DNA from 3 places in the Erwinia sp. PME.40.26/001 genome. Region 2 is predicted to be linked to each of the others. Evidence: predicted binding sites of a transcription regulator. Region 2 holds the regulator's gene; each other region holds the start of a gene.
The links. Region 2 encodes PurR, which represses purine synthesis genes. Its sites were predicted from a motif close to CANGCAAACGTTTGCNTG; they were not measured.
Positions count from the first base shown of each region.

Region 1: a site for PurR is predicted at 1,913-1,930, ahead of purT (formate-dependent phosphoribosylglycinamide formyltransferase). Genes of this name have one in related genera too.
Region 3: a site for PurR is predicted at 1,734-1,751, ahead of ACZ3HG_RS20840 (nucleoside-specific channel-forming protein Tsx). Genes of this name have one in related genera too.

Region 1 covers NZ_JBVHNP010000001.1:857,302-860,906, forward strand. The annotation lists gene ACZ3HG_RS04305 (tellurite resistance TerB family protein) at 1-402, opposite strand, end outside; gene ACZ3HG_RS04310 (sugar phosphate isomerase/epimerase family protein) at 602-1,423, shown strand; gene ACZ3HG_RS04315 (YebG family protein) at 1,527-1,832, opposite strand; gene purT (formate-dependent phosphoribosylglycinamide formyltransferase) at 1,972-3,150, shown strand; gene ACZ3HG_RS04325 (bifunctional 4-hydroxy-2-oxoglutarate aldolase/2-dehydro-3-deoxy-phosphogluconate aldolase) at 3,192-3,605, opposite strand, start outside.
Region 2 covers NZ_JBVHNP010000001.1:373,589-377,193, reverse strand. The annotation lists gene ACZ3HG_RS02070 (C40 family peptidase) at 1-744, shown strand, start outside; gene cydH (cytochrome bd-I oxidase subunit CydH) at 800-889, opposite strand; gene purR (HTH-type transcriptional repressor PurR) at 1,184-2,209, shown strand; gene punR (DNA-binding transcriptional activator PunR) at 2,220-3,137, opposite strand; gene punC (purine nucleoside transporter PunC) at 3,251-3,605, shown strand, end outside.
Region 3 covers NZ_JBVHNP010000011.1:93,590-97,194, forward strand. The annotation lists gene ACZ3HG_RS20830 (BamA/TamA family outer membrane protein) at 1-473, shown strand, start outside; gene ACZ3HG_RS20835 (DUF4056 domain-containing protein) at 470-1,615, shown strand; gene ACZ3HG_RS20840 (nucleoside-specific channel-forming protein Tsx) at 2,028-2,894, shown strand; gene speG (spermidine N1-acetyltransferase) at 3,037-3,603, shown strand.

The sequences.
Region 1 (3,605 bases), 480 kb from region 2:
CAGTCCGGACTGACGAATATGCTCATCAATGGCTTTACGCTCGTCGCTGTCGATGTGTCCGTCACTTTTGGCGGCAAACACCAGCGCCTCGATCAGCCGCTCTGCCCGGCGGTCCACCGGCGAGCTCTGCTGGCCGAAATCAGGCTGATCCTGATGCGTTTCGCTAACGCGCTGCTTGTATTTATTCCACAGCAGTGCGCCTGCGGCCGCGCCGCCACCGACGATGACAGCATTTTTGCCGTACTTCATCAGCAGATTGCGTGAGGACTTGCTGGCAATTAACAACCCTGCCAGCCCGCCGAGTGCGCCGGGAGCCAGCATTTTACTCAGCCCTTCTCCGCCGCCAGAAGATTTACCTGCTTTACCTAATACCGTCTGGATCTGTTGCAGCCAGTTGCTCATAGTCAGTCCTTGTTTGCCAGAAAGCACCACAATAGAACAGCCCACGTCAGGAAACGTCAAACGATGCAAAGGCTGTAAAATTTCCCGTTATCCCGCGCTGCATGAGCCGTTTTTGTCCGCATTCAGGCGGATGATTTGTTAAAACAGCCCAACGCACCTACCCTGAAACGGCATCAACCGCAGAGGAGAAACGGCAACCATGTCATTTTCAGCAAACCCGTTATTTATTAATACCGTCCTGCTCGGCGGCAGCAGCGAAGAGAAACTGCGGGCGGCGGCTCTGGCCGGCTTCGACCAGGTGGAGCTGTGGCAGCAGGATGAGGAAAATGCCCCCGGGGGGGCCCACGCGCTGGCCGGTTTGTGCCGGGCACTGCCGCTGGGGCTGACAGACTATCAGGTCCTGCTGGACTTTGACGGTGCCCCTGACGACCTGCGCGATGATAAGCGCCGGGAAGCCCTGACGATGATGAAGACGGCGCAGCATCTGGGTGCCACGACGCTGCTGGTCCCCGCCTCGACGCACCCGCACTGTTGCGCAGAACGCATTGACGAGGATCTGCGCTGGCTGACCCGGAAGGCGGCAGAGCATGACCTGCGTATTGCCTATGAAGCGATGGCCTGGAGTCGTCACGTCACTAATCCCGCCGAAGCATGGCAGCGCGTGCGGAAGATTGACGCGGCGAATCTGGGGCTGGTGGTGGATGCGTTTCACCTGTTTGTACGGCAGAGAACTCTGGCAGACCTGGCGGGAATACCGGCAGAAAAGATCTTTCTGGTACAGCTCTCAGACCTTGACTGGCAGCCGGATGCACATCAGCTGGTCGATACCGCCCGTCATCAGCGCCTGTTACCCGGTGAAGGACACTACCCCCTGAAGGCATTATTGCGGCATTTGCAGCAGATCGGCTATCAGGGACCGCTTGGGCTGGAGGTGTTTAACGATGCCCGTCAGGCGGCCTGTCCGGCACAGACGGCAGACGCGGCGATGGCATCGTTACGGCATTTATTGCAGGGAGGGTAACTGCACTTAAGCATCAGGTGGGCAGCGAAAAAACATCAGGAAGGCTGACCGAAAATAAAGGTCAGCCACTCCACAGGGATAGATTTGTCGCAATGGGTGGCGATCAGGCCGATTTGACCGCCCGCAGCTTGCCTTCGGCGCTATCTTCACTGTCGTCCGCAGCGCTGTTTTCTTCGGGCAGCTTTCCGCTGCGCAGGATCTGCTGCAGGGCATCTTTGTTTTCTGCCATAAACAGGCCGAGTGCCTCACCCTGCTGCTCTTCCATTTCCAGCTTGCTGGCGATCAGCCAGTCGGCGAAGACTTCTGCCAGGTCGAGCATCTTGTCGTAAGCATCCGCTTCTTTTTTGCTGGCAAATGTCATCTTTTCCTCACCTTTTCTGACGACAACGTACTTGATTTCAACAGCCATGATTTTCGTCCTGTTTAACTGTATTTTTATACAGTATACCAGCGCCGCTTTTCTGACTCAACCCTAAACTGCGGGATGCGGACGCAAACGTTTTCGTTTATACTGCGGCCGATTTTTTCAATCCCTTCAGGTATCGATTATGACAATTCTTGGAACAGCACTGCGTCCTGATGCCACCCGTGTAATGCTGTTAGGATCGGGTGAGCTGGGCAAAGAAGTGGCGCTGGAATGCCAGCGTCTGGGTGTGGAAGTGATTGCCGTGGATCGCTATGCCGACGCCCCGGCCATGCACGTTGCCCACCGTAGCCATGTGATCAATATGCTGGATGGTGCCGCCCTGGCCGAGCTCATCGCCCGGGAAAAACCCCACTTTGTGGTCCCGGAAATTGAAGCTATCGCCACCGATATGCTGGTGGAACTGGAGGAGCAGGGCCAGCACGTCGTGCCCACCGCCCGCGCGGCAAAGCTGACCATGAACCGTGAAGGCATCCGTCGTCTGGCGGCAGAAGAGCTGGCGCTCCCGACCTCCAGCTACCGCTTCGCCGACAGCCGCGAGGCTTTCCTGGCCGCAGCAGAGGAGATTGGGCTGCCGTGCATCGTTAAGCCGGTAATGAGTTCGTCTGGCAAAGGCCAGAGCTTTATCCGTGAGGCCTCTCAGCTGGACGCCGCCTGGGATTATGCCCAACAGGGGGGCCGGGCCGGTGCCGGACGCGTGATCGTCGAGGGCGTGGTGAAGTTTGATTTTGAAATTACCCTGCTGACTATCAGCGCGGTGGACGGCATCCACTTCTGTGCGCCCATCGGGCATCGTCAGGAAGACGGTGACTACCGGGAGTCGTGGCAGCCCCAGCAGATGAGCGATCTCGCCCTGCAGCGCGCACAGGATATCGCCCGCAACGTGGTAGAGGCCCTGGGTGGACGCGGCCTGTTTGGCGTTGAGCTGTTTGTCTGTGGCGATGAAGTGGTGTTCAGTGAAGTCTCCCCCCGCCCGCACGATACCGGCATGGTGACACTGATCTCGCAGGACGTGTCGGAATTTGCCCTGCACGTGCGCGCCTTCCTCGGTCTGCCGGTCGGCGCTATCCGTCAGTACGGTCCGGCGGCCTCTGCGGTGATCCTGCCCGAGCTGGAAAGCAATAACGTCCGCTTTGCTAATCTTTCGGCCGCGCTGGGGGCCGGGTTACAGCTGCGTCTGTTCGGTAAGCCAGACATTCAGGGGAAACGTCGTCTTGGCGTGGCGCTGGCCACCGGCAGCGATATTGATGATGCGGTTCAGCGCGCTATTGATGCCGCCGCCAGCGTCTCGGTCAGCGGGTAATCTGCAGGCTATTCAGGGGCGGGTGAGCCGCCCCTGCTCATTTAACGCGTGGCGCCTGCCACCGCTTCCTGCGCCAGGCGGGTAATACGATCGTAATCCCCCGCTTCCAGTGCGTCTGCCGGTACCAGCCACGATCCGCCAATGCACAGCACACTTTTCAGCGCCAGATAGTCACGGTAGTTGGCCGGCGAGATGCCGCCTGTGGGGCAGAAACGCACCTGCGGGAAAGGACCGCCAATCGCCTGAAGCGCTTTCACACCGCCGTTGGCTTCTGCCGGGAAGAATTTAAACTCGCGCAGGCCATAATCGAGCCCGGTCATCAATTCCGACACGGTACTGATACCCGGGATCAGCGGGACAGAACCGTCCACGGCCGCTCTGAGCAGCGGCTCGGTCAGGCCCGGGCTGATAATGAACTGCGCTCCGGCGTCGGTCACTTCTTTCAGCTGCTGCGC
Region 2 (3,605 bases):
GAGCGTCGCAAACGCCGCCCGGTCAAGACCGCCTCCACGAAAAAAGTGAAAGAACCGGTCAGTAAAAAAGCAAAAGAACCCGCCAGGAAGACCGCCGCTAAAACAGCACGTCTGGTGCCGGCAAAAAAACTCAAAGAAAAAGCCAGGAGTAAAGTGGCGGCAAAACCGTTGCGCACGGCTAAAGTAACGAAAAAGTCCTTAAGCAAAAAAATCGCCGCCAACAAAAAAGCCGACAAGAAGCACTATGGTCGCGATCGCGCCGGGCGCAAAGTTGCGCAACGCGATGACGCGCAGCTTTCAGGCCCGCTGAAACTGAGTAAAGCCCACCGCGCCCGCTATCAAAAAGCGCGCGAGACAGCGATGACAAAATTGATGGGGCAACTCGGCAAACCCTATCAGTGGGGCGGTACCTCACCTAAAACCGGCTTCGACTGCAGCGGTCTGGTGTGGTACGCCTACAAAGATCTGGTGAAGTTCAAAATCCCCCGTACGGCAAATGAAATGTATCACCTGCGCGATGCCGCCTCGGTCAAACGCGATCAGCTGGAAAAAGGGGACCTGGTCTTCTTCCGCATTAACGGTCGCGGCACGGCCGACCACGTAGGGGTTTATCTGGGTGGGGGCAAATTTATTCAGTCTCCGCGCACCGGTAAAGATATCCAGGTCAGTGCACTGAGTGAAGATTACTGGCAGGAGCATTACATCGGCGCACGCCGGGTGATGACACCGAAGACAATTCGTTAACTGTGCCGTCAGCGTGATGGGTATACGGGAGGGGTCACCTCCTCCCGGGCCGGACTTAGTGCATGACTGCGGTAAAACTAAACGCAATAATCATCAGCAGTGAACCCACCACCGCCAGCGCTGTCATTTTCATATCGGTGTTCATATTTTCTCCTTAATAACCCTGCAATGTGTAAGCCAACAGATTTTCCCATACTTACCCGTAAAAATCTCGTTTTCTGCGCCCAGCCTTGTTAGAATTATTCCTTTCCGTTGCGCAACACGCCCGGAAACGTTTTAAGTCAGCGCTGCATGTCACTCTACGGATGATTTTACCCCTCCCCGAATCTTTGAGACAGCACCCCAGATCGTTCTCGTCGGGCAGCAATAGCGGCGCGCAGGCAAACGTTTAACCAAATTGTTATCAGTACGTTACGATAACACCAGGAGTAGGATTTTAATGGCAACAATTAAGGATGTGGCAAAGCGTGCCGGTGTGTCCACCACCACCGTGTCCCATGTCATCAACAAAACGCGCTTTGTAGCCGAAGAGACGCGCGAAGCGGTATGGGCGGCAATTAAAGCTTTGCATTACTCCCCCAGCGCCGTTGCCCGCAGTCTTAAGGTGAACCACACCAAAACCATCGGGCTGCTGGCCACATCCAGTGAAGCCCCCTACTTTGCCGAAATCATTGAAGCGATTGAAAACCGCTGCTTTGCTAAAGGCTATACGCTGATCCTCGGCAATGCGCATAACGATCTGCAAAAGCAGCAGGCGTATCTGTCGATGATGGCGCAGAAGCGTGTCGATGGCCTGCTGGTCATGTGTTCAGAATATCCTGACCCCCTGATAGCCATGCTGGAAGAGAACCGTAATATTCCAATGGTGGTGATGGACTGGGGCGAGTCACGCGGAGACTTTACCGATACCGTGCTCGATAACGCTTTTGAAGGCGGCTATCTGGCGGGGCGTTATCTGATCGAGCGCGGCCATCGTGATATCGGGGCGATCCCGGGACAGCTGGAACGCAATACCGGCGGCGGTCGCCATGCGGGCTTCCTGAAAGCACTGGCTGAAGCCGGGATTACCCTGCGCGATGAATGGCTGGTACAGGGCGACTTTGAACCGGAATCTGGCTACCGCGCCATGCAGCAAATACTGTCACAGAAGCAGCGTCCGACGGCGATCTTCTGTGGGGGAGATATTATGGCGATGGGTGCGATTTGCGCAGCGGACGAGATGGGGTTGCGCGTACCGCAGGATATTTCGGTGATCGGTTATGATAACGTGCGCAACGCCCGTTACTTCACCCCGGCGCTGACCACCGTACACCAGCCAAAAGAGCGTCTGGGGGAAACAGCCTTTGATATGCTGCTTGACCGCATCACCAGCAAACGTGAAGAGCAGCAGACGATTGAAGTGCATCCTTCACTGATCGAACGCCGCTCCGTTGCCGACGGCCCCTTCCGCGACTATCGCCGTTAATATCCGCGCATCAGATCCCGGGCTGTTCACTCAGCCATTCTGCATTCAGCGTTTCGGTATTGCCCAGATAGGCCAGCAACCAGTTCAGCGCCGGTGAGGCGCTGTGCTCAGACCAGCTGAGGTAGCAGGGACTGTCAGGAAACGGCGAGGCCAGCGTCAGCTCACCCAGCACCTGCTGTTGCAGCCAGGGCTGGGCAAAGTGCCCCGGTACCATCCCGACGCACAGCCCGGCACGCAGGCAGTCGAATGCGCTTTCCCAGTCCGGTACCACCAGCCGCCGCTGATTGTCCAGCGTCCAGGTTGTGCGCTTCGGCAGCGCCCGCGACGTATCCTCCAGCACCAGCGAGGGCCATTCGCGGATCAGCGCTTCACTCAGCGCGCCTTCGTAACGGTGCAGCGGATGTTGGGACTGGACTACGCAGCGCCAGTTCAGACTGCCCATGTCGCGAAAGGCAAAACGCCCCCTCACAGGAATGGCCTGGGTTGCGCCTATTGCCACGTCCACGCGACCGTCAGCCAGCGCATCCCAGACGCCGTTAAACACCTCCGGCATGATGTGCAGCTCCATGTCCGGGAAATGACGATAAAAATCCACCACCAGCTGACGCGTGCGCGCCGGCCGTACAATCCTGTCCACCGCAATGTTAATCTGCCCGCGCCAGCCGTTTGCCACCTGCTGGCAGCGGGTTCGCGTGGCAAGCATTTTTTTGATAACAGCCCGCCCCTCTTCACTGAATACGCGACCCGCCTCGGTCAACACCACGTCGCGATGGCGGCGTTCAAACAGGCTCACAGCCAGCCACTCCTCAAGCTGGCGAACGGTGTAGCTGACCGCAGATGGTACGCGATGAAGCTCTGCCGCTGCGGCGGTAAAGCTGCCCGTTCTGGCGACAGCGTCAACCACTTCGAGAGAATATTCAGACCACATAACTTGCCTTCAAATTATTTCACTGCAATAGACGAATAATAGCGTTTCACAGCGCACTCGGCACGGGATTACACTGCGCACGTGAAAAAATTGTCTGATAAGAGTTAAAAACCATGCGTTCCAAAGGATTTATGTTTTACCTGGCCATACTGAGTATGCTGGGTTTTCTTGCCACCGATATGTACCTCCCCGCTTTTGGCGTAATGCAGCAGGATCTGGGCACCCAAGCCGGTGCCATCAGCGCCAGCCTGAGTATTTTCCTTGCCGGTTTTGCCTGTGCGCAACTGGTCTGGGGCCCGCTCTCTGACCGCATCGGCCGTAAGCCCGTGCTGGTGATGGGTCTCAGCCTGTTCGCCATTGGCTGCGCCGCCATGCTGTGGGTGGAGTCGGCACCCTGGCTGCTGGCGATGCGCTTTGTGCAGGCCGTCGGCGTATGTGCAGCGGCCGTCAGCTGGCAGGCGCTGGTCG
Region 3 (3,605 bases), on a different contig from region 2:
GACAGCTGCTCAATATCAGCTATACCCGATATAGTCCGACCTTAGGCAGCGATAACCGCTTTGACGTCTGGGATACGCAGTACGATCTATATCATCCCCTGACCCCTACCACCCTGCTGGCTTGGGAGCTGTACGGCCGGTTCGCCGGGGGCAATGTCCCCTGGACAATGACCGGCTTTTTAGGGGACAGCCATCACCTGCGGGGTTATTACGAAGGGCGTTACCGCGATCGTAATATTGTGACGACCCAGCTTGAACTGCGTAAAAAACTGAGCTGGCGGCACGGTGTTGTCGCCTGGGTTGGTGCAGGCAGTATGTCTTCTGACGTCCACAATGTCGCTGACGGCCACTGGCTTCCTACCGTCGGCGTCGGTTATCGCTTTGAGATTAAAAAAAGCATGAATCTGCGCTTTGACTACGGCGTAGGCGAGAAAAGTACGGGGTTCTATTTCCAGGTTGGGGAAGCGTTCTGATGAAAAAGAGATGGGTGCTGTTAACCCTGGTGTTAAATGCCTGCCAGGTCCCGGTCCCGGCCGCCTCCGCCTTAAAAACAAGAGATCTCCGGCAGCCGGCGGCCCTGGCGGCCCAGGTCTGGCCCACCCTGCCTACGCTGTCGCCCCCGGATGGCCTGCGGCCCTGCTGCGCCTTCGGCTATGATGTGCAGGCAAAATTTTTAGGCATCCCGGTGCCCTTTATTCAGTTCGGTAACGTGGTGGCTGCGGACAATACGGGCAGGCATCACTACAACGACAGCTGGGACAGTATCATCATGACCCTGACCGGGCTGAACAGTGAGCACGACGGAATTGTCTACACCCGGCGCGGAGGGTTTATTGACCTCGCCCACGTGCGCGACACCGCGGATAACACGCTGTGGCTGTTTACCCGCATTTTGCCGCAGCTGGGCCAGGCGGGCACCCTCACGCTGCCTGATGAGCTGGGCCAGCGCATCATCCGGCTGGGGCACTTTACCCCGCCAGCTAACGCGCTGGACCGCTATAACCTGGCTATCCGGCTGGCAGCCCATCTCGCCTTCCAGCTGGCGGTCTGGCATGAAGTGGCGCAGTGGTACGGCTTTGAATCCGTACCGGGCTATTCAGAAGGGGTCTCGGCCTTTTCCCCGGAAGATCTCTATTCAAACCTGCTGGGCGCGCGTATTGCGATCGACCTTCTCTCCCACGGAGGGGGCACCTCGCTGACGCAGTACGAGGCATCAATGGCACAGATGATCCCCCAGGCTCTGGCACAGCTGCTGGCGGTCAGCCCCAAAGAGACCCGCTTCCACTTTGATATGATCGACGGATCGTGGTGGAACAGCCGCTGCCGCCTGCCGGATAAATTCCTCGTCCTGCGCCGTAACTACAGCACCCTCGACCGCCGCCTCCCTTCCCGTCCGGCAGACAGCGTCCCCGAACTCTGGCTGACGCTGCCCGACCACTTTAACCAGCAGCCTCTTTCCGGTTTTGCGCGGCTGGAAATCTGGCCCGGAAAGAATATGGTGAATTTACCCACCCCGCAGCTGATGTACCAGTACGGGGATTTTGCCCAGCTGGCGCAGCAGGCAGAGCAAGCCGACCGCGATCATCTGGCCGCAAAAGGGGATGCCTGTCGTTAGGGCATAGAGGGTTGCCACCCCGATGACGCATAAGCCCGCCTTATGACTGAGCAGAAAACAGCGCCATCCTTTTTTACCGCCGACGCCCCTCGTTTTTACCCTGAACCTGAGAAATCACCAGGCAACCGTTTACCTTGCTGTCTGGCGACGGCAAAACCCCTTTTCTGATTAAGTTCCGTACTGCCGTGGATTTTTTGTGATTTGAATCACACTTTAGCTGAATTGAAATGAAACAGAATTTGACAAGTGTGAGCAATCTCTATTTCCTAACACGCTGTTAGCGGCACACTGCCGCAGCAATGATGGCGGGTGTTTTTTTCGTAATCTTAATCACCCATTTGTCGCCGTAGATAACCTGACCCAACCAGCGCGCTGGCTACAGAGCCGGGTCTCAGAGCATGTGGTAATAATAATGAAATATAAAATTATGATGGCTGGCGCGCTGGCAGCGCTCTCTTATACCCACTCCTCATTCGCTGAAACCAGCAGTCCGGAGTATGTTTCTGACTGGTGGCATCAGAGCGTCAATGTGGTCGGCAGCTATCACACCCGCTTCGGGCCTCAGCTGAACAATGACGTTTATCTGGAATACGAAGCCTTTGCGAAAAAAGACTGGTTCGATTTCTACGGCTATATTGATGTGCCTAAATTCTTCGGGGTGGGCAACGGTAACGACGTCGGCGCATGGGATGACGGCTCCCCGTTCTTTATGGAGATCGAACCGCGCTTCTCCATCGACAAACTGACCGGCACCAGCCTGGCGTTTGGCCCGTTCAAAGAGTGGTACTTCGCCAACAACTATATCTACGATATGGGTGACAACCGTGCCAACCGCCAGAACACCTGGTATATGGGCCTGGGTACCGATATCGACACCCATTCCGACGTCGGCCTGTCGCTGAACGTGTACGCAAAATATCAGTGGGCGAACTACGGTGCAGCCAACGAAAATCAGTGGGACGGATACCGCTTCAAGGTGAAATACTTCGTGCCGCTGACTCAGCTGTGGGGCGGCAACCTGAGCTATATCGGCTTCACTAACTTTGACTGGGGTTCTGACCTTGGGGATAACTCCGCGCCCGCGCGCACCAGCAACTCGATTGCCTCCAGCCATATTCTCTCGCTGGGCTACGATCACTGGCACTACTCCGTCGTGGCGCGTTACTTCCACAACGGCGGCCAGTGGAATGACGGCACCGAGCTGAACTTTGGCAAAGGCGATTTTAACGTTAAGTCGAACGGCTTCGGTTATTACCTGGTGGTGGGTTACAACTTCTGATGACCCCGGCGTGACTGAAAATCAAGGTCACATCCTGTTCCGGTAAAAAGCGTCACGCAACGCGCCTTCGGGCGCGTTTTTTTTACCTGTGATAAACCGTTATACTCCCCCGGCAATATTGCATCCCCGAAAAGGAATTTTTATGTCGGCTAAGTCTGTTGATCACAGCGTGAAACTGCGTCCTCTGGAGCGTGAAGACCTGCGGTTTGTCCATCAGCTGGATAACAACGCCAGCGTCATGCGCTACTGGTTTGAAGAGCCCTACGAGGCGTTTGTTGAGCTGTCCGATCTTTATGACAAGCATATCCATGACCAGAGTGAGCGGCGGTTTGTCGTTGAGCATGATGGGGGTAACGCCGGGCTGGTGGAACTGGTAGAGATTAACCACATCCACCGTCGTGCAGAATTTCAGATTATTATCGCCCCCAGCCATCAGGGCAAGGGTCTGGCCAGTAAGGCCGCGAAGCTGGCGATGGAGTACGGTTTTTCGGTGCTGAACCTGTATAAACTCTACCTGATCGTCGATAAAGAGAACGAAAAGGCGATCCACATTTACCGCAAGCTGGGCTTTGAAATTGAAGGTGAGCTGATCCACGAATTCTTTATCAACGGTGAATACCGTAATACCATTCGCATGTGCATCTTCCAGCATCAGTATCTGGAAAAATTCAAACCAGCACACAGCATGGTAAAAACCACCGCACAGTAAAG